Regions from separate parts of the Cronobacter muytjensii ATCC 51329 genome, predicted to be linked through region 3. Evidence: predicted binding sites of a transcription regulator. Region 3 holds the regulator's gene; each other region holds the start of a gene.
The links. The regulator PurR, encoded in region 3, represses purine synthesis genes. The targets are predictions, from matches to a motif close to CANGCAAACGTTTGCNTG.
Positions count from the first base shown of each region.

Region 1: the regulator PurR is predicted to act here: its motif matches at 5,370-5,387, upstream of AFK63_RS13685 (nucleoside-specific channel-forming protein Tsx).
Region 2: the regulator PurR is predicted to act here: its motif matches at 4,161-4,178, upstream of purH (bifunctional phosphoribosylaminoimidazolecarboxamide formyltransferase/IMP cyclohydrolase).
Region 4: the regulator PurR is predicted to act here: its motif matches at 5,005-5,022, upstream of AFK63_RS11515 (amino acid aminotransferase).

Region 1 is NZ_CP012268.1:2,952,350-2,960,065, reverse strand. Features, by position in the region: gene tgt (tRNA guanosine(34) transglycosylase Tgt) at 1-937, shown strand, start outside; gene yajC (preprotein translocase subunit YajC) at 959-1,291, shown strand; gene secD (protein translocase subunit SecD) at 1,319-3,166, shown strand; gene secF (protein translocase subunit SecF) at 3,177-4,148, shown strand; gene AFK63_RS13685 (nucleoside-specific channel-forming protein Tsx) at 4,343-5,221, opposite strand; gene AFK63_RS13680 (SadB/YajI family lipoprotein) at 5,562-6,122, opposite strand; gene nrdR (transcriptional regulator NrdR) at 6,277-6,726, shown strand; gene ribD (bifunctional diaminohydroxyphosphoribosylaminopyrimidine deaminase/5-amino-6-(5-phosphoribosylamino)uracil reductase RibD) at 6,730-7,716, shown strand, end outside.
Region 2 is NZ_CP012268.1:3,660,448-3,668,163, reverse strand. Features, by position in the region: gene hupA (nucleoid-associated protein HU-alpha) at 101-373, shown strand; gene AFK63_RS16850 (DUF1481 domain-containing protein) at 379-1,077, shown strand; gene purD (phosphoribosylamine--glycine ligase) at 1,141-2,439, opposite strand; gene purH (bifunctional phosphoribosylaminoimidazolecarboxamide formyltransferase/IMP cyclohydrolase) at 2,453-4,042, opposite strand; rRNA gene AFK63_RS16835 (16S ribosomal RNA) at 4,620-6,162, shown strand; tRNA gene AFK63_RS16830 (tRNA-Glu) at 6,249-6,323, shown strand; rRNA gene AFK63_RS16825 (23S ribosomal RNA) at 6,526-7,716, shown strand, end outside.
Region 3 is NZ_CP012268.1:2,060,342-2,068,057, forward strand. Features, by position in the region: gene AFK63_RS09565 (MFS transporter) at 1-456, opposite strand, end outside; gene cydH (cytochrome bd-I oxidase subunit CydH) at 722-811, opposite strand; gene purR (HTH-type transcriptional repressor PurR) at 1,104-2,129, shown strand; gene punR (DNA-binding transcriptional activator PunR) at 2,148-3,062, opposite strand; gene punC (purine nucleoside transporter PunC) at 3,174-4,337, shown strand; gene cfa (cyclopropane fatty acyl phospholipid synthase) at 4,637-5,785, shown strand; gene AFK63_RS09590 (PTS sugar transporter subunit IIC) at 5,980-7,299, shown strand; gene AFK63_RS09595 (glycoside hydrolase family 1 protein) at 7,354-7,716, shown strand, end outside.
Region 4 is NZ_CP012268.1:2,470,077-2,477,792, reverse strand. Features, by position in the region: gene mukB (chromosome partition protein MukB) at 1-320, shown strand, start outside; gene ldtD (L,D-transpeptidase) at 475-2,280, shown strand; gene AFK63_RS11525 (YcbK family protein) at 2,461-3,009, shown strand; gene AFK63_RS11520 (MBL fold metallo-hydrolase) at 3,048-3,695, shown strand; gene AFK63_RS11515 (amino acid aminotransferase) at 3,751-4,941, opposite strand; gene AFK63_RS11510 (porin) at 5,127-6,290, opposite strand; gene asnS (asparagine--tRNA ligase) at 6,823-7,716, opposite strand, start outside.

The DNA of each region.
Region 1 (7,716 bases), 890 kb from region 3:
TCCCGGCCAGGAGATCATGAAACTGCACGGCGACCTGCACGATTTTATGCAGTGGAAAGGCCCGATCCTGACCGACTCCGGCGGCTTCCAGGTCTTCAGCCTGGGCGATATCCGTAAAATCACCGAGCAGGGCGTGCATTTCCGCAACCCGATCAATGGCGATCCGATTTTCCTCGACCCGGAAAAATCGATGGAGATCCAGTTCGATCTCGGCTCTGACATCGTGATGATTTTCGACGAGTGTACGCCATACCCGGCAGACTGGGATTACGCGAAGCGCTCCATGGAGATGTCTCTGCGCTGGGCGAAACGCAGCCGTGACCGCTTTGACAGCCTCGGCAACAAAAACGCGCTGTTCGGTATTATTCAGGGCAGCGTTTACGAAGATTTACGCGATATCTCGGTTAAAGGTCTGGTAGAGATAGGCTTTGATGGCTACGCTGTCGGCGGCCTGGCTGTCGGCGAGCCGAAGGAAGATATGCACCGCATTCTGGAGCATGTCTGCCCGCAGATCCCGGCGGACAAGCCGCGCTACCTGATGGGCGTGGGCAAACCGGAAGATCTGGTCGAAGGCGTACGTCGCGGCATCGATATGTTCGACTGCGTAATGCCGACGCGCAACGCGCGTAACGGCCATCTTTTCGTCACCGAAGGCGTGGTGAAAATCCGCAACGCGAAGTACAAAAGCGATACGGGGCCGCTGGATCCTGAGTGTGATTGCTATACCTGTCGCAATTATTCACGCGCCTACTTGCATCATCTTGACCGTTGCAACGAAATACTGGGCGCGCGGCTCAATACCATTCATAACCTTCGCCACTATCAGCGCTTAATGGCTGGTTTACGCAAGGCTATCGAAGAGGGTAAATTAGAGCACTTCGTCGCGGATTTCTACCAACGCCAGGGGCGGCCGGTGCCACCGTTGAACGTTGATTAATTTAATAATGAGGGAATTTGAATGAGCTTTTTTATTTCTGATGCGGTAGCCGCTGGCGGTGCGCCGGCGCAGGGCAGCCCGATGTCACTGATTCTGATGCTGGTGGTGTTTGGTCTGATCTTCTACTTCATGATCCTGCGTCCGCAGCAGAAGCGCACCAAAGAACATAAAAACCTGATGAGCTCTATCGCTAAAGGCGATGAAGTGCTCACTAACGGTGGTCTGGTGGGTCGCGTGACCAAAGTAGCGGAAAACGGCTACATTGCTATCGCGCTGAACGACACCACCGAAGTGGTTATCAAGCGTGACTTCGTCGCAGCCGTCCTGCCGAAAGGCACCATGAAGGCGCTGTAATCCATTGTTTTCCCAAAGGGAACTGCCGTGTTAAACCGTTATCCTTTGTGGAAGTACCTCATGCTGGTCGCCGTGCTTATCGTCGGCCTGCTTTATGCACTTCCCAACCTGTATGGTGAGGATCCGGCTGTTCAAATCACTGGCGCGCGCGGCGTCGCCGCCAGTGAGCAAACGCTGATCCAGGTCCAGAAAACGTTACAACAAGAAAAAATTTCCGCGAAATCTGTGGCTCTGGAAGAGGGCGCCATTCTCGCGCGCTTTGACTCCACCGATACTCAGCTACGCGCTCGCGAAGCGCTGATGAGCACGATGGGCGATCAATTCGTCGTCGCGCTTAACCTCGCGCCTGCCACCCCACGTTGGCTCACCGCTATTTCCGCCGAACCGATGAAGCTCGGTCTTGACCTGCGCGGCGGCGTTCACTTCCTGATGGAAGTGGATATGGACACTGCGCTTGGCAAGCTCCAGGAACAGAATATGGACAGCCTGCGCAGCGATCTGCGCGAAAAAGGGCTGAGCTGGACGAACGTACGTAAAGCCGATAACTACGGCGTGACGATTCAGTTCCGTGACAGCGATACCCGTGACGCCGCGGTTTCTTATCTGACGACCCGCCATCGTGACATGGTTATCTCCGGGCAGGGCGACAACGGCCTGCGCGCGGTGATGTCCGATGAACGTCTGCGCGAAGCGCGTGAATATGCTGTTCAGCAGAACATTAACATCCTGCGTAACCGTGTTAACCAGCTGGGCGTTGCCGAGCCGCTGGTGCAGCGTCAGGGCGCTGACCGCATCGTGGTTGAACTGCCGGGTATTCAGGACACCGCGCGCGCTAAAGAGATCCTCGGCGCGACTGCCACCCTGGAGTTCCGTCTGGTCAACAGCACGGTTGATCGCTCTGCCGCAGCCGCAGGTCGTGTTCCTGGCGACTCCGAAGTGAAGATGACCCGTGAAGGGCAGCCTGTCGTGCTGTACAAACGCGTTATCCTGACCGGCGACCATATTACCGATTCCACCTCTGGAGTTGATGAATACAACATGCCGCAGGTGAATATTTCGCTCGACAGCTCGGGCGGCAATATCATGTCCAACTTCACCAAAGACAACATCCATAAACCGATGGCGACGCTCTTTGTGGAATATAAGGACAGCGGTAAGAAAGACGCTAACGGCCGCAGCATTCTGGTGAAACAGGAAGAAGTGATTAACGTCGCGACTATCCAGGCGCGTCTCGGTCAGAATTTCGTCATCACCGGCATCGATAATCCGAACGAAGCGCGTCAGCTCTCGCTGCTGCTGCGTGCGGGCGCGCTGATTGCGCCTATCCAGATTGTTGAAGAACGCACTATCGGCCCGACGCTTGGGATGCAGAACATCACCCAGGGTCTGGAAGCGTGCCTGGCGGGCCTCGCGGTCTCCATTCTCTTCATGATCCTGTTCTATAAAAAGTTCGGCCTTATCGCGACTACCGCGCTGCTGGCAAACCTGGTGCTGATCGTCGGCATTATGTCGCTGCTGCCGGGCGCCACGCTGACCATGCCGGGTATCGCGGGGATTGTGTTAACCCTTGCGGTCGCGGTGGATGCGAACGTGCTGATAAACGAGCGTATTAAAGAAGAGCTCAGCAACGGCCGTTCGGTGCAGCAGGCGATTGATGAAGGTTACCGTGGGGCGTTCAGCTCTATTTTCGACGCCAACGTCACGACGCTGATTAAGGTCATCATCCTGTACGCAGTGGGGACCGGGGCGATTAAAGGGTTTGCTATCACGACCGGTATCGGCGTGGCGACCTCCATGTTCACCGCTATTGTCGGTACCCGTGCCATTGTAAACCTGTTGTACGGCGGCAAACGCATCAACAAGCTGTCTATCTGAGGAGTGCGTTGTGGCACAGGAATATACTGTTGAACAATTGAACCACGGCCGTAAAGTCTATGACTTTATGCGCTGGGACTACTGGGCCTTCGCCATTTCCGGCCTGCTGCTTGTCGCCTCTATTGTGGTGATGGGCGTGCGCGGCTTTAACTGGGGCCTCGATTTCACCGGCGGTACGGTCATCGAGATCGCGCTGGAGAAGCCGGCGGAACTGGATTTAATGCGCGAATCGCTGGAAAAAGCGGGCTTTGAAGAGCCGCTGCTGCAGAACTTCGGCAGCAGTCGCGACATCATGGTGCGTATGCCGCCTGCGCAGGGCGAAACGGGTGGTCAGACGCTCGGCAACAAAGTGCTGAACGTGATTAATGAGGCGACCGGCCAGAATGCGGCGGTGAAGCGTATCGAGTTCGTCGGCCCGAGCGTGGGCGCTGACCTCGCTCAGGCGGGCGCGATGGCGCTGCTGGTCGCGCTGCTCTCCATTCTGGTGTATGTCGGGTTCCGCTTTGAGTGGCGTCTGGCGGCTGGTGTGGTTATCGCGCTGGCGCATGACGTCATTATCACCATGGGCGTGTTGTCGCTGTTCCAGATTGAGATTGACCTCACCATTATCGCATCGCTGATGTCGGTGATCGGTTACTCGCTGAACGACAGCATCGTGGTTTCCGACCGTATTCGTGAAAACTTCCGCAAAATCCGTCGCGGAACGCCTTACGAAATCTTTAACGTGTCGCTGACCCAGACGCTGCAAAGGACGTTGATCACCTCCGGCACCACGCTTGTCGTGATCCTGATGCTGTACCTGTTCGGTGGCGCAATGTTGCAGGGCTTCTCGCTCACCATGCTTATCGGCGTGTCTATCGGTACGGCGTCGTCGATTTACGTCGCGTCCGCGCTGGCGCTCAAGCTTGGCATGAAACGCGAACATCTGCTGCAGCAGAAAGTGGAAAAAGAGGGCGCGGATCAGCCGTCGCTTCTGCCGTAATCACGTAACGCATTACGCCAGTAAAAACCGCAGGTTTCGGCCTGCGGTTTTTTTTCGCCTGAATAAGGATTAAGCGAAAGCGCAGGTGCCACGATAATAAGCGCAGCCGTCTGGCTGATGACCGTGGAGCATCGGTGATGAACAATCATAAAAAAAGCCAGCGTACGCTGGCTTTTTGATTGAAGTGGTCAGGCTCAGAAGTTGTAACCGACCACCAGGTAACCACCCCAACCGGTCGTACGGGTGTTGTAGTTGGTGAATATCAGTTCGGCATCGTCATTCCACTGGCCGCCGTTGTGCCAGTAACGCGCCACCACAGAGTAGTGCCAGTGATCGTAGTTCAGCGCCAGGATATGGCTGGAGGCGATGGAGTCGTTCGTGCGGGCCTTCACGCCATTGAGCGCATAACCGCCTTTATCGCCGAGGTCTGAGCCCCAGTCAAAGTTGGTAAAGCCGATATAGCTCAGGTTGCCGCCCCACAGCTGGGTAATAGGCACAAAGTATTTCACTTTGAAGCGGTAGCCATCCCACTCGTTCTGGTTCTGCGCGCCATAGTTCTGCCACTGGTATTTGGCGTACACGTTCAGGGAGAGGCTCATCGGCAGGCCGGTATCGATATCGGTACCGAGACCCATATACCAGGTGCTCTGTTCCTGAGAGTCGTTACGGCCCATATCGTAGATATAGTTGTTCGCAAAGTACCACTCTTTGAACGGGCCAAACGCCAGGCTGGTGCCGGTCAGTTTGTCGATGGAGAAACGCGGTTCAATCTCCATAAACAGCGGAGAGCCTTTGTTCCAGATCCCTTTGGCATCTCTGTTGCCGCCAAAAAACACTGGCGCATCCAGGTAGCCGTAGAAATCAAACCAGTCTTTTTTCGCGAAAGCTTCATATTCCAGGTAGGTATCGTTGCGAACTTTCGGTCCGAAGCGGGTGTGGTAGCTGCCCACCACGTTGACGCTCTGGTGCCACCAGTCGGAAACAAACTCACTATTGCTGGTTTCTGCCGCGCTGGCAGTAAAAGAGGTGGAGAGCGCCAGGGCTGCACCGGCAGCTAAAACAATTTTTTTCATAATAGAGCCACTGTTTTAAGGAAATCCCCATTTCTGGGTGGAGTAAAGCTTTCGCATTTGGCGGGATGGCCGCCACCGCATAAATTGTGCTGCCTATTATAAGTATCCAGCCTCACAAAAATATGTGGCGTTTCACATTCTTGCCATGTACGTAATCGATTGCGTTCACGTTTGCGTACATCGGAACGCGGATTCTAACGGCATAAGGGAACTCTGCCAACAATCACGATCTCACTTTTTGCTTAACGCGGCGGGAAAAGACGGAAATTAGCGGGACAAAAAAGCAAGTGGACCCAGCGGCGCGAATGTAACAAATGGTGCGCCGCTGGCGGAGAAGACGTTACGGCGCGACGATGGCGTCGCCCGCGATAAGCGGCTGGATATCATGTACGCGGATAAAACCCAGTTGCCCGGGCGTAACACCGGCGAGCGTGAGCGGAATCGAAACGTCACTGGGTGCCAGCGTACTGGCTGGCGCGCTGAACGGTTGATTCTGCACGTTCACCTCCTGATAGTTCTCGGTAGTGCCCTGTAACTGGCCCCATTCCACGGTGCCGGTAAAGGCAGGCAGCGGTTCGTTGGACTCGCTCTGGATAAATAACGTCGCCTGCGTGCCGTTCGCGCCCGCCGAGACGTTACGCAGCGACATTTTCAGCATTCCGAGCTGGCTGCTGAGACGCGCAGGGGTATTTGAGCCAGGCAGCAGATAAACGCCGCTTTGCGATTTCATATTCAGCGCGTTTTGCTGCGTGATTTTGACAGTTTCCTGCTTCAGCTTCGTCATTTCATGATTCAGGGTGCTGACATTCTGGTGCATCTGGCGCACTTCGCTTTGCGGAGCGCAGGCGCTTAATGCCAGTGTGCTGCCGGCGATCAGCCATTTCAGATAACGTGTTGTCATTGTTCGCTTTTCCTGAAAAAGGTGAGGTGCAGTAATGGTAGAGCCTGCCGGCGCGTCTGGCATAGCGTCTTTGTCTCAAAAAGGTTGCGCCTTTGTAGTCCCGCCAGTTCAGGGTAAACTGTTGTTCAGTTAACTTTTTCAGTCAGGAAGCGCTATGCATTGCCCGTTCTGTTTCGCCGTTGACACTAAAGTGATCGATTCCCGCCTGGTGGGAGAGGGCTCCTCAGTACGCCGTCGCCGCCAGTGCCTGGTGTGCCATGAACGTTTCACGACGTTTGAAGTCGCGGAGCTGGTCATGCCGCGCGTGGTGAAAAGCAACGACGTGCGCGAGCCTTTCAATGAAGACAAACTGCGTAGCGGCATGCAGAAAGCGCTGGAAAAGCGCCCGGTCAGCTCCGACGATGTGGAAATGGCCATCAACCATATTAAATCCCACCTGCGTGCTACCGGCGAGCGCGAAGTGCCGAGCAAACTTATCGGCAACCTGGTGATGGAGCAGCTCAAAAAGCTCGATAAAGTCGCGTATATCCGTTTTGCCTCGGTATACCGCAGCTTTGAAGATATCCGCGAATTCGGCGAAGAGATCGCCCGCTTACAGGATTAACCGATGTCCGACGAATTTTACATGGCGCGCGCGCTGACGCTCGCGGGCCAGGGACGCTTCACCACGCATCCAAATCCGCGCGTGGGCTGTGTCATTGTTAAAGACGGCACGATCGTCGGCGAAGGCTTTCACCTGCGCGCAGGCGAGCCGCATGCCGAAGTGCACGCGTTGCGCATGGCGGGCGAGAGGGCGCGCGGCGCAACGGCGTACGTCACGCTGGAGCCGTGCAGCCACCACGGGCGCACGCCGCCATGCTGCGACGCGCTGATTAATGCGGGCGTCGCGCGCGTCGTCGCGGCGATGCAGGACCCAAACCCGCAGGTGGCGGGGCGTGGGCTATATCGTTTGCAGCAGGCGGGCATTGATGTCAGCCACGGGCTGATGATGAGCGAGGCCGAAGCGCTGAATAAAGGCTTTCTCAAACGCATGCGCACCGGTTTTCCGTATATTCAGCTTAAGCTTGGCGCGTCGCTTGACGGGCGTACAGCGATGGCGAGCGGCGAAAGCCAGTGGATAACCTCGCCGCAGGCCCGGCGCGACGTGCAGCGTCTGCGCGCCGAAAGCCATGCTATCCTCACTACCAGCGCCACCGTGCTGGCGGACGATCCGTCGATGACCGTGCGCTGGGACGAACTTGGCGACGCCACGCAGGCGGTGTATCCGCGTGAAAATCTGCGCCAGCCGCTGCGAATCGTCCTTGATCGCCAGAATCAGGTGACGCCCGCACACAAGATTGTCAATCAACCCGGCGAAACCTGGCTTGCCCGCGCCACCCCTGACGACGCCGTCTGGCCTGCGAGCGTGGAACAACTCCCGACGCCGGTACATAACGGCAAGCTGGATCTCGTCCTGCTGATGATGCAACTGGGCAAGCGGCAGGTAAACAGCCTGTGGGTGGAAGCGGGCCCGCAGCTCGCAGGCGCGCTGCTCCAGGCCGGGCTGGTGGATGAACTTATTGTTTATATGGCCCCAAAACTGCTTGGCAGCGAG
Region 2 (7,716 bases), 1.6 Mb from region 3:
AAAAAGTGGCTATCGGTGCGTGTATGCAGGAGAGTGCTTTCAAGGCATTTCCGTCGCACTCGATGCTTAGCAAGCGATAAACACATTGTAAGGATAACTTATGAACAAGACTCAACTGATTGATGTAATTGCAGACAAGGCTGACCTGTCTAAAGCGCAAGCGAAAGCTGCTCTGGAATCCACTCTGGCTGCGATTACTGAGTCTCTGAAAGAAGGCGATGCTGTACAGCTGGTTGGTTTCGGTACCTTCAAAGTGAACCACCGCGCTGAGCGTACTGGCCGCAACCCGCAGACCGGTAAAGAAATCAAAATCGCTGCAGCTAACGTGCCGGCATTCGTTTCTGGCAAAGCACTGAAAGACGCTGTTAAGTAAACCGCGTGGCAGTGAAAGGTTTTAACGAAGGGGCGACATCGCCCCTTTTGTTTAGCTGGCGTTTGCTGGCGCTGACAGGCGCGCTGTTCCTTTCGGCCTGTCGTTCCACTCCGGAAATTCCCTCCTTTACCGCCAGCGGCTATCTCGCCGATGACGGCGTCGTGCGCCTGTGGCGTAAAGACAATAACGACGGTTCCGTGCACCTGCTGGCGGCGTTCAGCCCCTGGTCGGGCGATAACACCTCGATCAGCGATTATCGCTGGCAAAACGACACGCTCGCTTCGGTGGATTACCGCCTGCAAGGCAAACAGCCGGAACAGGTAAAAGTGCGCTTTGACGATCGCGGCGGCTTAAGCTTTATGCAGCGCGAAGTGAACGGGCAGAAGCAGCAGCTCTCAAGCGATCAGATTGCCTTGTGGCAGTACCGCGCCACCCGTATGCGCAATACCAGCGACGCGCTGCGCGCAGGCCGCGTGGTGCTGCGCCAGGGACGCTGGAACCCTGACGGCACGATGACGACCTGCGAAGGGCAAACCGTGCTCCCTGAACTGGACAGAAGGGCGCAGGCGCGGCTTGCCGAACGCCAGCGTCACGCTACCGCGCGCGTTAGCGCCGCCTGGCTGGAGGCGCCGGAAGGCACCCAGTTGTTGCTGGTGGCGAACGAAGACTTTTGCGCATGGCAACCGAAGCCTGACGGCTTCTGAGGCAATAAAAAAGCGACGGGTTGAGCCGTCGCTTTTGCGGGAGCCTGTCAGCGGCGTGGCGGGTTATTCCGCCTGTTCACGCGCGATAGCGCGATAGCCGATATCTTTACGACAGAAGCAGTCATCCCAGTGAATATCTTCCGCTAAGCGATACGCCCGCGCCTGCGCATCGGCAACAGTATCGCCGAGTGCCGTCACGCACAGTACACGACCGCCGCTGGTTACAACGCGCTCATCGTCACGCAGTGTGGTACCGGCGTGGAAGACTTTGCCGTCGCCACTGGCAATCTCTTCAATCGGCAGGCCGTGGATCACATCGCCGGTGCGATAATCGCCCGGATAGCCGCCGGCGGCCATCACCACGCCAAGCGACGGGCGCGAGTCCCACTGCGATTTTACGGTGTCGAGTTTGCCGTCGCAGGCAGCGAGACAGAGCGCCACCAGATCGGACTGCAGGCGCATCATAATCGGCTGGGTTTCCGGGTCGCCGAAGCGGCAGTTAAACTCAATGACTTTCGGGTTGCCCTGTTTGTCGATCATCAGGCCCGCATAAAGAAAACCGGTATAGGTGTTGCCTTCCGCTGCCATGCCTCGCACGGTCGGCCATATGATGCGCTCCATGGTGCGCTGGAAGACTTCATCGGTCACGACCGGCGCCGGAGAGTAAGCGCCCATCCCGCCCGTATTCAGACCGGTATCGCCGTCGCCGACGCGCTTGTGATCCTGGCTGGTGGCCATCGGTTCAACATGCTCGCCATCCACCATCACGATAAAACTGGCTTCTTCGCCATCAAGAAACTCTTCAACCACGATGCGGTGACCGGCATCGCCAAACGCGTTGCCCGCCAGCATATCGTTAACGGCCGCTTCGGCTTCATCCAGCGTCATCGCGACGATAACGCCTTTGCCCGCCGCCAGACCGTCAGCTTTGATAACAATTGGCGCGCCTTTTTCTCGGATATACGCGAGCGCAGGTTCCGTCTCGGTAAAGTTCTGGTATTCCGCCGTCGGAATACGATGGCGCGCCAGGAAATCTTTGGTAAACGCTTTGGAGCCTTCCAGCTGTGCGGCGCCTTTGGTCGGCCCGAATATTTTCAGACCGGCGGCGCGGAATGCATCCACCACGCCGATAACCAGCGGCGCTTCCGGCCCGACGATGGTCAGATCGATATTTTCACGCTGCGCAAAACGGAGCAGCGCTGGAATATCCGTCGGGTTGATAGCGACGTTTTGCAGTGCAGGCTCCAGCGCGGTGCCTGCGTTACCTGGCGCGACATAGACGGTTTCAACCAGCGGCGACTGGACGGCTTTCCAGGCCAGCGCATGTTCGCGCCCGCCGTTGCCAATGACTAATACTTTCATCGTTGCTCCGTTATTAATGGCGGAAGTGGCGCATGTCGGTGAAGATCATAGCGATGCCGTGCTCATCGGCGGCGGCGATAACTTCATCGTCACGAATCGAACCCCCCGGCTGGATCACGCAGGTGATACCCACGGCGGCTGCGGCGTCGATACCGTCACGGAAGGGGAAGAACGCGTCGGAGGCCATCGCCGAGCCTTTGACTTCCAGGCCTTCGTCGCCAGCTTTAATGCCTGCGATTTTAGCGGAATAGACGCGGCTCATCTGGCCGGCGCCAATACCGATGGTCATGTTATTGCGGGCGTAAACAATCGCATTCGATTTTACAAACTTCGCCACTTTCCAGCAGAAGAGCGCGTCGCGCAGCTCCTGTTCGGTCGGCTGGCGTTTAGTCACAACGCGCAGATCGCTTTCCGTCACCATGCCAAGATCGCGGTCCTGAACCAGCAGGCCGCCGTTGACGCGTTTGAAATCCAGGCCCGCTGCGCGAGCCTGCCATTCACCGCAAACCAGCACGCGCACGTTTTGCTTCGCTGCGGTTATCTTCAGCGCTTCTTCGCTGGCGGAGGGCGCGATGATGACTTCAACGAACTGGCGAGAGATGATCGCCTGCGCGGTTTCGGCGTCCAGCTCGCGGTTAAACGCAATAATGCCGCCAAAGGCGGAGGTTGGATCCGTTTTATACGCGCGATTATAAGCTTCAAGAATCGAGTCACTAACGGCAACGCCGCACGGGTTAGCGTGCTTGACAATAACGCAGGCCGGTTCGCTGAAGGCTTTTACGCACTCCAGCGCCGCGTCGGTGTCGGCGATGTTGTTATAAGAGAGCGCTTTGCCCTGAACCTGCTGTGCGGTCGCGACGGAGGCTTCCTTAATTTCTTCTTCTATATAGAAGGCAGCGTGCTGATGGCTATTTTCGCCGTAGCGCATATCCTGCTTTTTAATGAAGTTCAGATTAAGCGTACGCGGGAAGCGGCCGGAAGGCGCTGATGTTTCACCGTGATAAGCCGGAACCAGGCTGCCGAAGTAGTTGGCTATCATGCTGTCATAGGCGGCGGTGTGTTCGAAAGCTTTGATGGCGAGATCGAAGCGGGTGTCGAAGGTCAGCGAGCCGTTATTGGCGTCCAGCTCTTCAATAATGGCGCTGTAGTCGCTGCTCTTCACTACGATAGCCACATCTTTATGGTTCTTGGCGGCGGAGCGGACCATGGTCGGGCCGCCGATGTCGATATTCTCAACCGCATCTTCCAGCGTGCAGCCGTCACGCGCGACGGTCTGTGCGAACGGGTAAAGGTTGACTACGACCATATCAATCGGGGAGATAGCGTGCTGCGCCATGATATCGTCATCCTGGCCGCGGCGTCCCAGAATACCGCCATGCACTTTCGGGTGCAGCGTTTTGACGCGACCGTCCATCATCTCCGGAAAACCGGTGTAGTCGGAGACTTCCGTCACCGGCAGGCCAGCCTGCGCCAGGAGGCCTGCCGTACCGCCAGTAGAGAGGAGTTCAACGCCGCGGTCAGAGAGCGCGCGGGCGAAGTCGACGATACCGGCTTTGTCAGAAACGCTGAGCAGAGCGCGGCGTACAGGACGAGGTTGTTGCATGTATAAATCCCCTGGATTTGATCATTACAGAAGAGCGTTAGCTGAATCTCAGCTTCTTTACTGAAATTCAGCTGACGCTCCTTAAAAAAATAGCGCTTCAGTAGCAGGGCTGCATTGTAGCGAAAACGTTTGCGTGGCGCTCGCAAAATTTAGGTAGTGGAGTGCTTTGTGGATAACTCTGTGTGCAAATGCGTATAAACCGGGGTTTTGCTGGGGAATGCAGCAGTCAGTCATTTTTATGTCATTTTCCTGTTGCGGCGAAAAGAGAACTCCCTATAATGCGCCTCCATCGACACGGCGCTGATGAAGAACATCACACAGCGACGGTGAGTCGGAAAGAGAAAAATCCTGAAATTAAGGGTTGACTCTGAAAGAGGAAAGCGTAATATACGCCACCTCGCGACAGCAGGCTGAAGGCCGCGTCGCACTGCTCTTTAACAATTTATCAGACAATCTGTGTGGGCACTCGGGGCACTGATATCTTAACGTCTTCGGACGATAAATGAATATCAAGTCTCAAGTGAACAACAGTTAATTCATTACGAACTAACAGTTTAATTCTTTGAGCATCAAACTTTAATTGAAGAGTTTGATCATGGCTCAGATTGAACGCTGGCGGCAGGCCTAACACATGCAAGTCGAACGGTAACAGGAAGCAGCTTGCTGCTTTGCTGACGAGTGGCGGACGGGTGAGTAATGTCTGGGAAACTGCCTGATGGAGGGGGATAACTACTGGAAACGGTAGCTAATACCGCATAACGTCGCAAGACCAAAGTGGGGGACCTTCGGGCCTCATGCCATCAGATGTGCCCAGATGGGATTAGCTAGTAGGTGGGGTAACGGCTCACCTAGGCGACGATCCCTAGCTGGTCTGAGAGGATGACCAGCCACACTGGAACTGAGACACGGTCCAGACTCCTACGGGAGGCAGCAGTGGGGAATATTGCACAATGGGCGCAAGCCTGATGCAGCCATGCCGCGTGTATGAAGAAGGCCTTCGGGTTGTAAAGTACTTTCAGCGAGGAGGAAGGGGTTAAGGTTAATAACCTTGGCCATTGACGTTACTCGCAGAAGAAGCACCGGCTAACTCCGTGCCAGCAGCCGCGGTAATACGGAGGGTGCAAGCGTTAATCGGAATTACTGGGCGTAAAGCGCACGCAGGCGGTCTGTCAAGTCGGATGTGAAATCCCCGGGCTCAACCTGGGAACTGCATCCGAAACTGGCAGGCTTGAGTCTCGTAGAGGGGGGTAGAATTCCAGGTGTAGCGGTGAAATGCGTAGAGATCTGGAGGAATACCGGTGGCGAAGGCGGCCCCCTGGACGAAGACTGACGCTCAGGTGCGAAAGCGTGGGGAGCAAACAGGATTAGATACCCTGGTAGTCCACGCCGTAAACGATGTCGACTTGGAGGTTGTGCCCTTGAGGCGTGGCTTCCGGAGCTAACGCGTTAAGTCGACCGCCTGGGGAGTACGGCCGCAAGGTTAAAACTCAAATGAATTGACGGGGGCCCGCACAAGCGGTGGAGCATGTGGTTTAATTCGATGCAACGCGAAGAACCTTACCTGGTCTTGACATCCAGAGAATCCTGCAGAGATGCGGGAGTGCCTTCGGGAACTCTGAGACAGGTGCTGCATGGCTGTCGTCAGCTCGTGTTGTGAAATGTTGGGTTAAGTCCCGCAACGAGCGCAACCCTTATCCTTTGTTGCCAGCACATCATGGTGGGAACTCAAAGGAGACTGCCGGTGATAAACCGGAGGAAGGTGGGGATGACGTCAAGTCATCATGGCCCTTACGACCAGGGCTACACACGTGCTACAATGGCGCATACAAAGAGAAGCGACCTCGCGAGAGCAAGCGGACCTCATAAAGTGCGTCGTAGTCCGGATTGGAGTCTGCAACTCGACTCCATGAAGTCGGAATCGCTAGTAATCGTGGATCAGAATGCCACGGTGAATACGTTCCCGGGCCTTGTACACACCGCCCGTCACACCATGGGAGTGGGTTGCAAAAGAAGTAGGTAGCTTAACCTTCGGGAGGGCGCTTACCACTTTGTGATTCATGACTGGGGTGAAGTCGTAACAAGGTAACCGTAGGGGAACCTGCGGTTGGATCACCTCCTTACCTGCAAGATACAACCTCGCGTGCTCACACAGATTGTCTGATAGAAAGTAAAGAAGCAAGACGGCTGCGAAGTCGTGACACGCTGTGTCCCCTTCGTCTAGCGGTTAGGACTCCGCCCTTTCACGGCGGCAACAGGGGTTCGAATCCCCTAGGGGACGCCACTTGCTGGGTGTGGGTGAAAGACACAACCAACCGATATCTCAAAACTGACTGTTAAGTCACGTTTGAGATATTTGCTCTTTAACAATCCGGAACAAGCTGAAAATTGAAACAGACATGCTGCTGCATTCTTCCGTAAACAGGGAATGCGCGGTGTGTCAGAGTCTCTCAAACTCGCAGCACGAAGACTTCTTCGGGTTGTGAGGTTAAGCGAACAAGCGTACACGGTGGATGCCCTGGCAGTCAGAGGCGATGAAGGACGTGCTAATCTGCGAAAAGCGCCGGTAAGGTGATATGAACCGTTATAACCGGCGATGTCCGAATGGGGAAACCCAGTGTGATTCGTCACACTATCTCAGCATGAATACATAGTGCTGTGAGGCGAACCGGGGGAACTGAAACATCTAAGTACCCCGAGGAAAAGAAATCAACCGAGATTCCCCCAGTAGCGGCGAGCGAACGGGGAACAGCCCAGAGCCTGAATCAGCTTGTGTGTCAGTGGAACGGTCTGGAAAGGCCGGCGATACAGGGTGACAGCCCCGTACACGAAGGCACACAGGTTGTGAGCTCGATGAGTAGGGCGGGACACGTGATATCCTGTCTGAAGATGGGGGGACCATCCTCCAAGGCTAAATACTCCTGACTGACCGATAGTGAACCAGTACCGTGAGGGAAAGGCGAAAAGAACCCCGGCGAGGGGAGTGAAACAGAACCTGAAACCGTGTACGTACAAGCAGTGGGAGCCTTCGTAAGAGGGTGACTGCGTACCTTTTGTATAATGGGTCAGCGACTTATATTCTGTAGCAAGGTTAACCGTATAGGGGAGCCGAAGGGAAACCGAGTCTTAACCGGGCGTTAAGTTGCAGGGTATAGACCCGAAACCCGGTGATCTAGCCATGGGCAGGTTGAAGGTTGGGTAACACTAACTGGAGGACCGAACCGACTAATGTTGAAAAATTAGCGGATGACCTGTGGCTGGGGGTGAAAGGCCAATCAAACCGGGAGATAGCTGGTTCTCCCCGAAAGCTATTTAGGTAGCGCCTCGTGAACTCATCTTCGGGGGTAGAGCACTGTTTCGGCTAGGGGGCCATCCCGGCTTACCAACCCGATGCAAACTGCGAATACCGAAGAATGTTATCACGGGAGACACACGGCGGGTGCTAACGTCCGTCGTGAAGAGGGAAACAACCCAGACCGCCAGCTAAGGTCCCAAAGTCATGGTTAAGTGGGAAACGATGTGGGAAGGCCCAGACAGCCAGGATGTTGGCTTAGAAGCAGCCATCATTTAAAGAAAGCGTAATAGCTCACTGGTCGAGTCGGCCTGCGCGGAAGATGTAACGGGGCTAAACCATGCACCGAAGCTGCGGCAGCGACACTTATGTGTTGTTGGGTAGG
Region 3 (7,716 bases):
AAGCCAGGTCGCCGCAGGCACCCCGCCGATATTGGCGATGGTAAGCCCCATAAACATCGTCGCGACGGCGCTCGCCTGCTTATGCTTAGGCACCACGCTTGCGGCCACCACGGAGCCAAGCCCAAAGAACGCGCCGTGGTTGAGGCTGGTGAGAATACGCGAGGCCATCAGCGTCATGTAATCCGGCGCCAGCGCCGACAGCACATTGCCTGCCGTGAAAATCGCCATCAGGAAAATCAGGGCGCTGCGCCGGGCGCGATGCGACAGCAGTAGCGTCATCAGCGGCGCGCCGACCATGACCCCAACCGCGTAGGCGCTAATCAGCATACCGGCTGCGGGGATCGAGACGTTAACGCCGTGGGCGATCACCGGCAGCAGCCCCATCGGGGAAAACTCGGTCGTGCCAATGCCAAAAGCACCAATGGCCAGTGCCAGTAAAGGGAAATTGACTTTCATTAATTGCTCCAGAAATTGTACAACAGCGCCGGGAATTCACGGCGTTACAGCAGGATGCAGGAAGAATGGCATTTTCAGGTCGAAAAGATAAGTAACAAAAACAGCAAAATATTATTGCGAAGGTGTTAATGAACTCGCAAATAGTGTTATCAGCGAATCATAAGGGAATAAGGTGAAAAAGAAAGGCGGTAACGAAAGAAAACGGGTTAAACGCAGGAATTGTAAAAAGAAGACGGGAGAACAGGCGCGCTCCCCCGCGACACCCTTAATGCAGAATGGCGGTAAACGCGCCCGCCACAATTAAACCCAGTACAATAAAAGTGGTGACCAGCGAAAATTTCAGATCGGTACTCATGGTTTTCTCCTTAAAGACCCCATAAAAAACAGGTAGAGCGCATTTTTGCATAAACGCGCCGAAAAATCCTGCGACATTTAACCAGATATGCGTTTTCCCTCTTCCCCTTTCGATAAAGATAAGCCAAAATTCGTCGCTACTTTATTCGGTACCGGCCATCGACCCCTCCTCACGATAAATGTCGCGTTTCCCGGCATGCCGCACGTCCCCTCGTGGCACACAGGGGTGTGTACAGGCAAACGATTAACCCGTGATTTTACAGGGCTCAGCGAGGGGTCTGGAGTGATGATTAATGGCAACAATTAAAGACGTCGCGAAGCGAGCAAACGTTTCTACTACAACAGTCTCACATGTAATTAACAAAACCCGTTTTGTGGCGGAAGAGACGCGCAACGCGGTGTGGGCGGCAATTAAAGAATTACATTATTCGCCGAGCGCCGTGGCGCGCAGCCTGAAGGTGAACCACACCAAATCCATCGGCCTGCTCTCCACCAGCAGCGAAGCGCCCTATTTTGCGGAAATCATCGAAGCCGTTGAGAACAGCTGCTTCGCGAAAGGCTATACGCTGATCCTCGGCAACGCCCATAACAATCTGGAAAAGCAGCGCGCTTATCTGTCAATGATGGCGCAAAAGCGCGTCGATGGCCTGCTGGTGATGTGCTCGGAATACCCCGAGCCGCTGCTCGCCACGCTCGAGGAGTACCGTCATATCCCGATGGTCGTGATGGACTGGGGTGAAGCCAGAGCGGATTTCACCGACTCGGTTATCGATAACGCCTTCCAGGGCGGATACCTCGCGGGGCGCTATCTCATTGAGCGCGGCCATCGCGATATCGGGGTGATTCCCGGCCAGCTTGAGCGTAATACCGGCGTCGGGCGTTTCTCCGGCTTTATGAAGGCGCTGGAAGAAGCGATGATTAAAGTGCCGGAAAACTGGATTGTGCAGGGCGATTTCGAGCCGGAATCGGGCTATCGCGCGATGCAGCAGATCCTCTCCCAGCCGCAGCGTCCTACCGCTGTGTTCTGCGGCGGCGATATCATGGCGATGGGCGCGATTTGCGCCGCCGACGAGATGGGCCTGCGCGTGCCGCAGGATATTTCCATCATCGGCTACGATAACGTGCGCAACGCCCGCTTTTTCAGCCCGGCGCTGACCACCATCCATCAACCGAAGGAAACGCTGGGTCAGACCGCGTTTAATATGCTGCTTGATCGCATCATTAATAAACGCGAAGAGTCCCAGACTATCGAGGTGCACCCGCGCCTTATCGAACGCCGCTCGGTGGCGGACGGTCCGTTCCGCGACTATCGCCGTTAATCCCTGCCGGGAGCCCGCTCAGTCTGGCTCCCGCAGCCACTCCTTGTTCAGCGTTTCACTGTCCCCCAGGTAATCCAGCAGCCAGCGCAGCGCGGGCGAGGCGTCACTTTGCCGCCACGTCAGGCAGCAGGCGGCGTCCGGGAACGGGTTTTCCAGCGTCAACGCCCGCCACTGGCCGCGGTCCAGCCAGGGTTTTGCGAAATGCGTCGGCACCATGCCGATACACAGTCCCTCGCTCAGCGCGTCGGCGGCGCAGTGCCAGTCCGGCACCACCACGCGATGCTGGTTATCAAGCAGCCAGGTGATGCGTTTGGGCAGCGAGCGCGAGGTGTCTTCCAGCACCAGCGACGGGTAATCGCGCAGACTGTCATCGCTGAGCGCGCCCGCGTGCTGCGCCAGCGGATGATGGCTCGCCACCACGCAGCGCCAGCTCAACATGCCCATATCACGAAACGCGAAGCGCCCGCCGCCCACCGGCACCGCCTGGGTGGCGCCGATGGCGACTTCCACGCGTCCGTCCGCCAGCGCGTCCCAGACGCCGTTAAACACCTCCTGCGACACCAGCAATTCGACATCGGAAAAGTGGCGGTAGAAATCAAGCACCAGCCGACGCGTGCGTTCGGGGCGCACGATATTATCGACCGCGATGGAGAGCTGCCCGCGCCAGCCGTTAGCAATCTGCTGGCACTGCTGACGGGTGATCATCATTTTTTTGATAACAGAACGCCCTTCCCGCAGAAACCAGGCGCCAGCGGGCGTCAGCACCACGTCACGATGGCGACGTTCAAACAAAGAGACCGCCAGCCACTCTTCAAGCTGGCGCACGGTATAGCTGACGGCAGAAGGCACGCGATGGAGTTCCGCCGCCGCCGCGCTGAAGCTGCCGTTGCGCGCCACCGCGTCTACCACTTCGAGTGAATACTCAGACCACATTTTCTGCCTGCAAAAATTTTGAATGGAAACGGCAAATATTAACGTTTCACAAGCCGGTTTGCACTCCGTACACTCCGGGCTCTTTCGCGTATTACGAAGTGAGCAAAAATTATGCGACCTACAAAAGGCTTTCTTTGCTGGCTGGCCGGGCTGAGCGTGCTCGGGTTTCTCGCCACCGATATGTATCTGCCGGCGTTCGCGGCAATTGAAGCGGATCTCCATACAGCGCCGTCCGCTATCAGCGCCTCCCTGAGTCTGTTCCTCGCGGGCTTTGCGCTCGCGCAGCTAGCCTGGGGGCCGCTCTCTGACCGTTTCGGCCGTCGCCCGGTCTTGCTGGCGGGGCTCGGGATTTTCGCGACAGGCTGCCTTGGCACCGTCTGGGTAGAGAGCGCAGGCGCGCTGCTGGCGCTGCGCTTTATTCAGGCAGTCGGCGTTTGTGCGGCTGCGGTAAGCTGGCAGGCGTTGGTGACGGACCGCTACCCGGCCCAGCAGGCGCGGCGTATTTTCGCCACCATTATGCCGCTGGTGGGGCTCTCCCCGGCACTGGCGCCGCTGCTTGGCAGCTGGATCCTGAACCATTTCGACTGGCAGGCGATTTTCGTGGTACTGTTCGCCATTACGCTGCTGCTGATGATCCCGGCGCTGCGTCTGCCCGCAGGCGCGCCGCAAGGCAACCACGACGGCGAGCCGCTGAGCTTCGCCATGCTGCTGCGCTCGCCCGCCTATAGCGGCAATGTGCTGATCTACGCCGCCTGCTCCGCCAGCTTTTTCGCCTGGCTGACCGGTTCGCCGTTTATCCTGCACGCGATGGGCTACAGCCCGGCGGTGATAGGCTTAAGCTATGTACCGCAGACTATCGCCTTTCTTATCGGCGGCTACGGCTGTCGCAGCGCGCTGCAAAAATGGCACGGCGAGAAGCTGCTGCCGTGGCTGCTGGTGGGCTATGCGCTAAGCGTGATCGCCACCTGGCTTGTAGGCTTAAGCGATGCGGTGACGCTGACGACGCTGCTTATTCCCTTCTGCCTGATGGCGATGGCGAACGGCGCGATTTACCCTATTGTCGTGGCCGCCGCGCTGCTGCCCTTCCCGCAGGCGACCGGACGCGCCGCCGCGCTGCAGAATACTTTGCAATTGGGGCTGTGCTTTGTGGCGAGTCTGGTGGTTTCGTGGCTGGTCGCAACACCGCTGCTTTCCACCACCAGCGTGATGCTGGCGACAGTCTTGCTGGCGGGTCTTGGCTGGCGGCTTCGCGGGCGTCAGGTCAGCGTGCGGTAATCAGGCGGGCGATAATATGACGTTTTTGTTATTAGCGTGCTAACTGTCAATGGTTGAATCATCGTAATGCGAGGCCTATACTGATTCGCGGCTCTACGATAAATACCATAAATATTATGTAGTAACGGGAGCCGCTGGCTCCCGTTTTTTCTGGAATGACTATTCTGGCAAGGGGCATCTCCCTTCCTCTGTTCTACGTCGGATATCAGGCTCGCGGACCTTTCCGTGATATTTCTCACATACCGAAAATTGCGACTACGCTGTTTTAAGGTTCTGGTCACATCAGTGATGGAGAAGCTATGAGTTCATCGTGTCTGGAAGAAGTCAACATACCGGATAACCACTGGTATCGCATTGCAGCTGAACTGCTCAGCCGGGCCGGGATCACCGTTAACGGCCCCGCTCCCTCCGATATTCAGGTAAAAAACCCGGATTTTTTTAAACGTGTTTTACAGGAAGGCTCTCTCGGCCTTGGCGAAAGCTATATGGACGGATGGTGGGAGTGCGAACGCCTCGATCTGTTCTTCACCAGGGTGCTCCGTGCGGGGCTCGAAGACCAACTCCCTCACCATTTCAAAGATACGCTGCGCATCCTCGGCGCCCGTCTGTTTAACCTGCAATCGAAAAAGCGCGCCTGGATTGTCGGTAAAGAGCATTACGATCTCGGCAACGATCTCTTCAGCCGGATGCTCGACCCGTATATGCAATACTCCTGCGGTTACTGGAAAGAGGCGGATAATCTGGAGGACGCCCAGCAGGCGAAGTTGCGGCTGATCTGCGAAAAGCTTGAACTCAAGCCTGGTATGACGCTGCTGGATATCGGCTGCGGCTGGGGCGGTCTCGCCGCGTTCGCCGCGCGATATTATGGCGTGTCGGTCACCGGCGTGACTATCTCTGCCGAGCAACAGAAGATGGCGCAGGCGCGCTGTGACGGCCTTGACGTGACGATCCTTTTGCAGGATTACCGCGATCTCAATGCTCAGTTCGACCGCATCGTCTCGGTGGGCATGTTCGAGCATGTCGGCCCGAAAAACTACGCCACCTATTTCGATGTCGCCGACCGTAACCTGAAGCCTGACGGGCTGTTCCTGCTGCACACCATCGGCTCGCGCAAAACCGATAACAATGTCGATCCGTGGATTGATAAATACATCTTTCCGAACGGCTGTCTGCCCTCAGCCCGGCAGATTGCCGCCGCCAGCGAGCCACACTTCGTGATGGAGGACTGGCATAACTTCGGCGCGGATTACGATAAAACCCTGATGGCCTGGTACGCGCGTTTTCTCACCGCCTGGCCGGACATCGCTGATAACTACTCAGAGCGGTTTAAACGGATGTTCACCTATTACCTGAACGCCTGCGCGGGCGCGTTTCGCGCGCGCGATATCCAGCTCTGGCAGGTCGTCTTCAGCCGCGGCGTGGAAAACGGCCTGCGCGTCGCCCGCTAAACGCTCGCCCCGGCGCATGCCGGGGGTTTTTTGCCACTCTCTCTTGCCTGCTTTGTGATATTTCTCACGCTTTCACGACGTTTCCTTCAATAAAAGTGATCCCGGCGACAATCAGGTGACAGACGCATGGAAACCGGTTTCCATTTTGTTTCACACTGAGCGCCATTCCCCCTGCCTGAGAAAGGAAATGCCTCATGAGTCTGTACCAGAGTATGGTCCATGTTATTGAAAACAAAATTACGCCGCTGGCGGGCGCCATGGGTTCGCAGCGTCACGTGGTGGCCATCAGGGACGGCTTTCTTGCCGCCCTGCCGTTTATGATTATTGGTTCGTTTCTGCTGGTGTTTATCTTTCCGCCCTTCTCGCCGGATACGCAGAACGGCTTTTGCCGCGCCTGGCTCGATCTTTCGCTGAAATACCGCGAACAGCTGATGTTGCCGTTTAACCTCAGCATGGGCGTAATGACGTTTTTTATCTCCGTTGGCATTGGCGCAAGCCTCGGCAAGCACTATCAGCTTGACCCGATCATGACCGGCCTGCTGGCGTTTATGGCCTTTCTGCTGGTAGCCGCGCCCTATAAAGACGGCGCTATCTCCACGCAATATTTCTCCGGCCAGGGCATCTTTACGGCGCTTATCACGGCGATTTACGCGAGCGAAATGTATGCCTTTCTGAAACGTCACAATATTACTATTCGCCTGCCAAAAGAGGTGCCGACCGGCGTCGCGCGTTCATTTGAGATTTTGATCCCGGTGGTCGTGATTGTCTTTACGCTTCACCCGCTCAACCTGCTGATTGAATCCACCACCGGCATGATCCTGCCGGAGGCGATTATGCACCTGCTGTCGCCGCTGGTGGCTGCCTCTGATTCCCTGCCGGCGATCCTGATTTCCGTGCTGATTTGCCAGATTTTGTGGTTTGCCGGTATTCATGGGGCGCTTATCGTCACCGGTATTATGAACCCGTTCTGGATGGCGAATCTTTCCGCCAACCAGGCCGCGCTCGCTGCGGGCCAGGCGCTGCCGCATATCTATCTGCAGGGTTTCTGGGACCACTACCTGCTGATTGGCGGCGTAGGGTCGACACTGCCGCTGGCGTTCCTGCTGCTGCGCAGTCGCGCGATCCACCTGCGCACCATCGGTAAAATGGGCGTCGTACCGAGCCTCTTTAACATCAACGAACCAATTCTGTTTGGCGCGCCGGTCATCATGAACCCGGTCTTCTTCCTGCCGTTTATTCTGGTGCCGATGGTGAACGCCGTGCTGGCGTGGACCGCGACGAAACTGGGCTGGCTGGCGCAGGTCGTCTCGCTGACGCCGTGGACCACGCCCGCGCCGGTCGGCGCGTCATGGGCCGCCAACTGGGCGTTCAGCCCGGTCATCATGTGCCTTATCTGTATGGTGATGTCGGCGCTGATGTACTACCCGTTTGTTAAAGCCTATGAGCGCACCCTGCAAAAGCAGGAGACCGCACAGGGTACGCCTGAAAGTGACACCGTCACAAATAATGCCTGATTTTTACCCCGCCTGCCGTACCGGCAGGCGTCTGACTGAGCTATGAGGATGGATATGCACTACTCATTTCCTGAAGGATTCTGGTGGGGCAGCGCCAGCTCGGCGCCGCAAACCGAAGGCGAAAGCCTGAGCCATGGCAAAACGCCCACCACCTGGGACCACTGGTTCCGCCTGCAACCGGAGCGCTTTCACCACGGTGTCGGCCCGGCGCAGACCTCGACTTTTTATCAGCACTGGAAAGAAGACATCGCGCTGCTGAAGGCGCTCAATCACAATACCTTTCGGACATCCATTTCCTGGGCGCGCCTGATCCCGGACGGCACCGGCGCGGTCAATCAGGAGGCGGTCGCCTTCTACAATCAGGTTATCGATGAACTGCTGCGCCAGGGCATCACGCCATTTATTAATCTCTTCCAC
Region 4 (7,716 bases), 410 kb from region 3:
TTCTGGTGATGGTGGTCCAGAGCTGGGAAGATGAGTCGAGCCGTCTGCGCGGCAAAGATATTTCGCCATGTCGCCTCTTGTTCCTCGACGAAGCGGCGCGCCTTGACGCCCGTTCCATCGCCACGCTGTTCGAGCTGTGCGAGCGCCTGCAGATGCAGCTGATTATCGCGGCGCCGGAAAACATCAGCCCTGAAAAAGGCACGACCTATAAACTGGTGCGTAAAGTGTTCCAGAATCACGAACACGTGCATGTGGTGGGGCTGCGCGGTTTTGCCGCACCGCCAACGGAAGCGTTGCCGGGCGCGGCAGAAGTTTCGTAATGACATCACCATAAAGAGCGGGCTTCGGCCCGCTTTCTTTTTGGTCAGCAAATCTTTAAACTTCTTTACATTCGGTCAGGCAAATGGTTTTTTCTCTTTATATACTCAAAATAAGCCTGAGTGCCGAACTATTCTGAAAAACAGGGGGCAAGGGATGGTGCTTAACAATATGCATGGTTTTCGACGGTCAGCGCTGAGTTTGTGTCTGGCTCTCAGTATCGCTCCACTGTTTAACGCGTATGCCGACGAACCGGAACTGATCGCTACCGACAGCATCACCACGCTGAGCGCGCAGCCGATCGCGCTGTCGCCGGGAATGATGTTCCTCGCGGCAAATGCGGCGCCTGACGCCGCGAGCCGTCTTGCAAGCGCGCGCGCACAGCTCCAGGCGGCGCTGCCTGCAGGTTTTACGCCAGTCTATATGAACGCGCTGGTGGGCCTGTATGCCGCCCGCGATCTGAAGCCAATGTGGGAGAACCGCGACGCGGTTCAGGCGTTCCAGCAGCAGCTCGCGGAAGTGGCGCTCGCCGGTTTCCAGCCGCAGTTCACCGCCTGGGTGGAACAGCTGACAAACCCGGCGGTCACCGGCCTTGCCCGCGATATCGTGCTGAGCGACGCGATGGTCGGCTATCTGCATTTTATCTCCGGCATTCCAAGCCAGGGCAATCGCTGGCTCTACAGCGCTAAACCCTACAAACCAGAGCTGCCCGCGTTGACGGTGCTTAACCAGTGGCAGGTCGCGCTGGATAATGGCTCGGTTCCGGCATTTGTCCGCTCGCTGGCGCCGGCGCACCCGCAATACGCCGCAATGCACGCCTCGCTGCTGCAACTGGTCGCGGACACGCGCCCGTGGCCGCAGATGACCGGCAAAGAAAAACTACGCCCTGGCCAGTGGAGCAACGACATCCCGGCCCTGAAAGAAATTTTACAGCGTACGGGCATGCTGGATGGCGGCCCGGATATCGTCCTGCCGGGCGATAATAACGGCGTCGTCAGCCCGTCCGCCGCGCCGCAAACGGCCAGCCAGACCAGCGCGAAAAACCCGACCCGCGGGGTGTACGACAAAGACCTGGTCGCGGCGGTGAAACGTTTCCAGAAATGGCAAGGGCTTGGCGCGGATGGCGTGATTGGCCAGTCGACCCGCGACTGGTTAAACGTGACGCCAGCCGAGCGTGCTGCGCTGCTGGCGCTCAATATTCAGCGCTTGCGCCTGCTGCCGGGCAAACTCGATACCGGCATTATGGTCAATATTCCGGAATATTCGCTGGTCTATTACCAGAACGGCAATCAGGTGCTGGCGTCGCGGGTGATTGTCGGCCGTCCGGATCGTAAAACGCCGCTGATGAGCAGCGCGCTGAATAACGTAGTGGTGAACCCGCCGTGGAACGTGCCGCCAACGCTTGCGCGCAAAGACATTCTGCCGAAAGTCTGGAACGATCCGGGTTATCTTGAAAGCCACGGCTATACGGTGCTGAACGGCTGGAGCAGCAACGCTGAGGTCGTGGATCCGTGGATGGTGGACTGGGCGACGATTACGCCGTCGAACCTGCCGTTCCGGTTCCAGCAGGCGCCGGGCGCGCATAACTCGCTGGGGCGTTATAAGTTCAACATGCCAAGCTCAGATGCTATTTATCTGCACGACACGCCGAACCATAATCTGTTCCAGCGCGACGCGCGGGCGCTCAGCTCCGGCTGCGTGCGCGTGAATAAAGCCTCAGAGCTTGCCAATATGCTGCTACAGGATGCGGGCTGGAATGATTCGCGTATTTCGCAGACGCTGAAAGAGGGGAATACGCGTTACGTAAATATTCCGCAGACCATTCCGGTGAACCTCTATTATCTGACCGCGTTTATTGGTGAAGACGGACGTCCGCAATATCGTACAGATATTTACAATTATGATCACACCGCGCGATCGGGCGCACAAATTCTCCCGAAAGTGGAACAACTCATCCGCTAACAGGTTTAATTCCGCGGACTTAACCTGCTCAATATGAACATAAAACGGGCCAAACGTGAAAAAAGGCCCGTTATTCCTGGCTTTGACCTGTATTGACTCCCCCCCGGCTGGCGGTTAAGGTGCCTCTCGTGCGCCAGAAGTGCATAGTTATTGTTCATATTGATTGTAGACCTGAATATCATGGATAAAATTGACGCTCACCGCCGCAAACTGCTGGCGTTTGGCGGCGCCGCTTTAGGCGCTGCAATACTGCCCACGCCTGCGTTTGCTACTCTGTCGACGCCGCGACCGCGTATTCTTACGCTGAATAACTTACATACCGGCGAATCGATTAAGGCCGAATTTTTCGATGGCCGGGGCTATATTCAGGATGAATTAGCAAAGCTTAACCATTTCTTTCGTGATTACCGGGCAAATAAGGTAAAAGCGATCGACCCCCGTTTATTTGACCAGCTGTTCCGTTTGCAGGGCCTGCTCGGCACCCGCAAGCCGGTACAGCTGATCTCCGGCTATCGCTCCGTTGATACCAATAACGAGCTGCGATCCAAAAGCCGCGGCGTGGCAAAGCACAGCTACCACACCAAAGGCCAGGCGATGGATTTTCATATCGAAGGTATTTCGTTAAGCAATATTCGCAAAGCGGCGTTATCTCTGCGCGCCGGTGGTGTAGGATACTACCCCAGCAGTAACTTTGTGCATATTGATACCGGGCCGCTAAGGCACTGGTAATTAACGACCCCGGCAGCGCGCCGGGTAAAAGGAGCGGTATGAACTATCATATTATTCCGGTAACGGCGTTCGCCCAGAACTGCTCGTTAATCTGGTGTGAGGAGACGCAACAGGCAGCCCTGGTGGACCCCGGCGGCGACGCGCAGCGTATCAAGGAAGAGGTCGCTCAGAAGGGCGTCACGCTGCGGCAGATCCTGTTGACACATGGTCACCTTGACCATGTCGGCGCGGCGGCAGAGCTTGCGGCGCACTACGACATCCCCATTATCGGCCCGGAAAAAGAAGATGAGTTCTGGCTGCAGGGCTTACCGGCCCAGAGCCGTATGTTCGGGCTCGATGAGTGTCAGCCGCTGACGCCAGACCGCTGGCTCAATGAAGGCGACACGGTGAGCGTTGGCAATATTTCGCTTAGCGTGTTGCACTGCCCGGGCCACACGCCGGGCCATATCGTCTTTTTCGACGCGCAGTCACGTCTGCTGGTTTCCGGCGACGTGATATTCAAAGGCGGGGTGGGGCGCAGCGATTTTCCGCGCGGCGATCACGGTCATCTGATCGATTCCATCAAGCGTAAGCTGCTGCCGCTCGGCGATGACGTCACCTTTATTCCTGGCCACGGCCCGATGTCGACGCTCGGTCATGAGCGTCTGCATAATCCTTTCCTGCAGGATGAAATGCCGGTCTGGTAATTTGCCTCCAACAAAAAGGGCCGCTCAGTGCGGCCCTTTTGCTTTTACGCTCTCATTACAGCACAGCGACAATGGCTTCGCACAGCGGCGCCATGTTATCCGGCGTCATGCCCGCAACGTTAACACGGCCTGATGCGACGGCGTAAACGCCAAACTCTTCACGCAGACGCAGCACCTGCTCTTTGGTCAGACCGCTGAAGGAGAACATGCCGTTCTGTTTGGTGATAAAGCTGAAATCGCGGTTCGCGCCTTTCTCGGCCAGCGTGTTCACAAACAGCTGACGCATACGCTGGATGCGCTGGCGCATATCGGTCAGTTCCTGCTCCCACATGGTGCGCAGCGCGTCATTGCTGAGAATGGTCGCGACCACGGAGGCTCCGTGCGCCGGCGGGTTTGAGTAGTTGGCGCGAATGCAGGATTTCATCTGGCTGAATGCGCGATCGGCCGCGTCGGCATCCGCCGCCACCAGCGTACAGGCACCTACGCGCTCGTTGTACAGACCGAAGTTTTTCGAAAACGAGCTCGCGACAATAAGCTCTTTATGCAGGGCGACGAATGCGCGCAGGCCTTCGGCGTCTTCTTCCAGACCACGGGCAAAGCCCTGGTAGGCGAAGTCGAACAGCGGCAGCCAGCCTTTTTCTGCGGACAGCTTCGCCAGCTGTTCCCACTGCTCAAGCGTCGGGTCGATGCCGGTCGGGTTGTGGCAGCAGCCGTGGAACAGCACCACGTCGCCTGCCTGGGCTTCATGCAGGCTGTTTAACAGGCCGTCGAAATCAAGCGTATGGTTGGCGGCGTCGTAATAGGCGTATTCACGCACTTCCAGACCGGCGGAGTTAAACACGCCTTTATGGTTCGGCCAGCTCGGGTTAGAGACCCAGACGCGTTTCACGTCGGTGTTTTTCGCGAGGAAATCCGCCGCGACGCGCAGCGCGCCGGTGCCGCCTGGAGTCTGCGCGGTGCGGGCGCGTTTATCGCTGATAACCGGGCTTGCTTTACCGAACAGCAATTCCTGCGTGCAGCGGCCGAATTCGGGAATACCGTCAATGCCGAGGTAGTTTTTGGTGGTTTCATTTTCCAGCAGATATTGTTCTGCTTTTTTAACGCTGGTCAGAACCGGGGTCTTACCGGTTTCATCCTTGTAAACACCAATGCCTAAGTTAATTTTGGTCGGGCGGTCGTCGGCACGAAACAGATCGGCCAGGCCAAGGATCGGGTCGGCTGGGGCGGCGGTAATGTTCTCAAACATGACGAGGTTCCATTGTGATTTCAGAAGGGAAATTCGCTATCAGGTTAACGGGAGATTTACAAAATGCCAACCGTTTGCCCGGAAAAGTTACATGGATCGCAAAAGTCGGCAGAATTTACTTTTACCCATAAAAAAACAGGGCCGAAGCCCTGTTTTTTCGCTATCAGACAACAAGGTTGTGCTGATTAGAACTGGTAAACTGCCGCCAGGCCCAGCTGGTCGTCGGTACCAACCCAGCCGCCGCCAGTGCGTTCAGCCTGGTCTTCGTCCAGCAGGTTGATACGGTAGTCAGCAGACACGCTAAAGTTTTTGTTGAAGTAGTAAGCTGCACCAACTTCAACATATTTAGCCAGGTCAGCATCGCCACCGGTAAAGCCAGAACCGTTGTAAGGGTTCGCGCTCAGGTCCTTACCTTTAGACTGTACGTAAGAAATGGACGGACGCAGACCGAAGTCGAACTGGTACTGAGCAATCACTTCAAAGTTCTGGGTTTTGTTCGCTACGTTGTAGTACTCATCCGGATAGGATGTAGCAGAAGAAGTATTGTCAGCATAGCTGTTAGCCAGAATGCTCATGTTACGCGTTTCTGCATACACTGCTGCCAGGTACAGGTTGTTTGCATCGTACTTCGCGCCGAAAGCCCATGCTTCGGCTTTATCGCCTTTACCGTCATCTTTTTGATCAAGAGTACGGTTAGCGTTGCTGTATGCACCGATAACGCTGAAGCCTTCACCGAAATCATAACCCAGTGAGTAACCTACGCCGTCGCCGTTAGCGCGACGGAGATCATCACGTTCGTTTTTACCCTGGTACTGAATGGCAAAGCTCAGGCCATCGGCCAGGCCAAAGAAATTGCTGTTACGGTAGGTCAGCAGGCCAGTAGAACGACTGGTCATAAAGTTATCGGTATAACCGCCACCCCAGGTTTCACCAGACCAGGTCGGTGCCATATCGGTGAAGGATTCTACGTCATAAACAACACCGTAGTTACGGCCGTAATCAATAGAACCTGCATCAGCGAATTTCAGACCAGCAAAAGCCAGACGTGTACGGCTGGAGTTGTTGGCACCCTGCTCAGCTTCCGCGTCGCTAGCATAGGTACGGTATTCCCACTGGCCGAAACCAGTAATCTGATCGTTGATCTGGGTTTCGCCTTTGAAGCCCAGTTGAGCATAAGTGGCATCGGCGTTATTGGTGTTATCGCCAGAGGTCACGAAATCATGCTCGGCGTTTACTTTACCGTAAAGATCCAGTTTGTTGCCGTTTTTGTTATAGATTTCTGCAGCATTTGCTGCACCGGCTACCAGCAGGGCAGGGATAACCACTGCCAGGATATTGCGCTTCATCATTATTTATTACCCTCATTGGTTTTTTTGAACACCTGCCACTGCCGTCAATAATTCATTACGGAACTATTGATGAGAGTTTGGTGTCTTTCTGTGTCTGTCTGGCATCTTACCATTCATATAATCGTTTCGCTACACGGAAAGTGCTACAAATGTCTAAATCAGGTAACAAAAAGAAATATTGTGTAAGAATTTATTAATGTAAGGGAACTTTGTGAGAGACCTCAAATTTATTACTTAAGTGAATAAATTTCGGCCATTCCTTTCTTATATATATGAAAAACTTATTATTAATTTAGATAAGACGCATTTTTATACAATTGTAAGCGCAAGGCGAGTTTTACTGGATAAGCCGGATAGAAGTCCAGATGTCTGTGGAAGATGTGTCCAAATGTGCTATATCGAAGCGGTATAAAAATTCGCCATCAGACAAATGATGAATTTTTATACAAACGAAAATGAACGGGAAATGTAATAAAAAATGGACAACAGGCGAGCGGGCAGAAAAAGGGCCAGCAAGCTGGCCCTGTAAAACTCAGAAATTCGCGTTGCGCGGGGTACGCGGGAAGGGAATGACATCACGCACGTTCTGAACGCCAGTCACATAGGCGATCAGACGTTCAAAGCCAAGACCAAAACCGGCGTGCGGCACGGTGCCGTAACGGCGCAGGTCGCGATACCACCAGTAGTCTTCTTTATTAAGGCCCATCTCTTCCATACGCGCGTCCAGCACGTCAAGGCGCTCTTCACGCTGGGATCCGCCGATGATTTCACCGATACCTGGCGCAAGAACGTCCATCGCCGCCACGGTTTTGCCATCTTCGTTAAGACGCATATAGAACGCCTTGATGTCTTTCGGGTAGTTTTTCACGACAACCGGCGCTTTAAAGTGTTTCTCGGCGAGATAACGCTCATGCTCGGACGCCAGATCCACACCCCAGTAGACCGGGTTCTCGAATTTCTCGCCGCATTTCTCAAGGATGGCGACCGCGTCGGTGTAATCCACCTGCGCGAAGTCGGCAGAAATGAAACGCTCCAGGCGATCAATCGCTTCTTTATCCACGCGTTCGGCGAAGAACTTCATGTCATCCATGCGTTCGTCCAGCACGGCTTTGAAGACATATTTCAGCATCGCTTCCGCGAGACCCGCCACGTCGTTCAGGTTAGCGAACGCGACTTCCGGCTCCAGCATCCAGAACTCGGCCAGGTGGCGGCTGGTGTTGGAGTTTTCGGCGCGGAACGTCGGGCCGAAGGTGTAAATTTTCGACAGCGCGCAGGCGTAAGTTTCGCCGTTCAGCTGGCCGGAAACGGTCAGGAACGCTTCTTTGCCGAAGAAGTCTTTATCGAAATCGATTTTGCCCTGGCCGTCGCGCGGCAGGTTTTCCAGATCCAGCGTCGAGACGCGGAACATCTCACCGGCGCCTTCGGT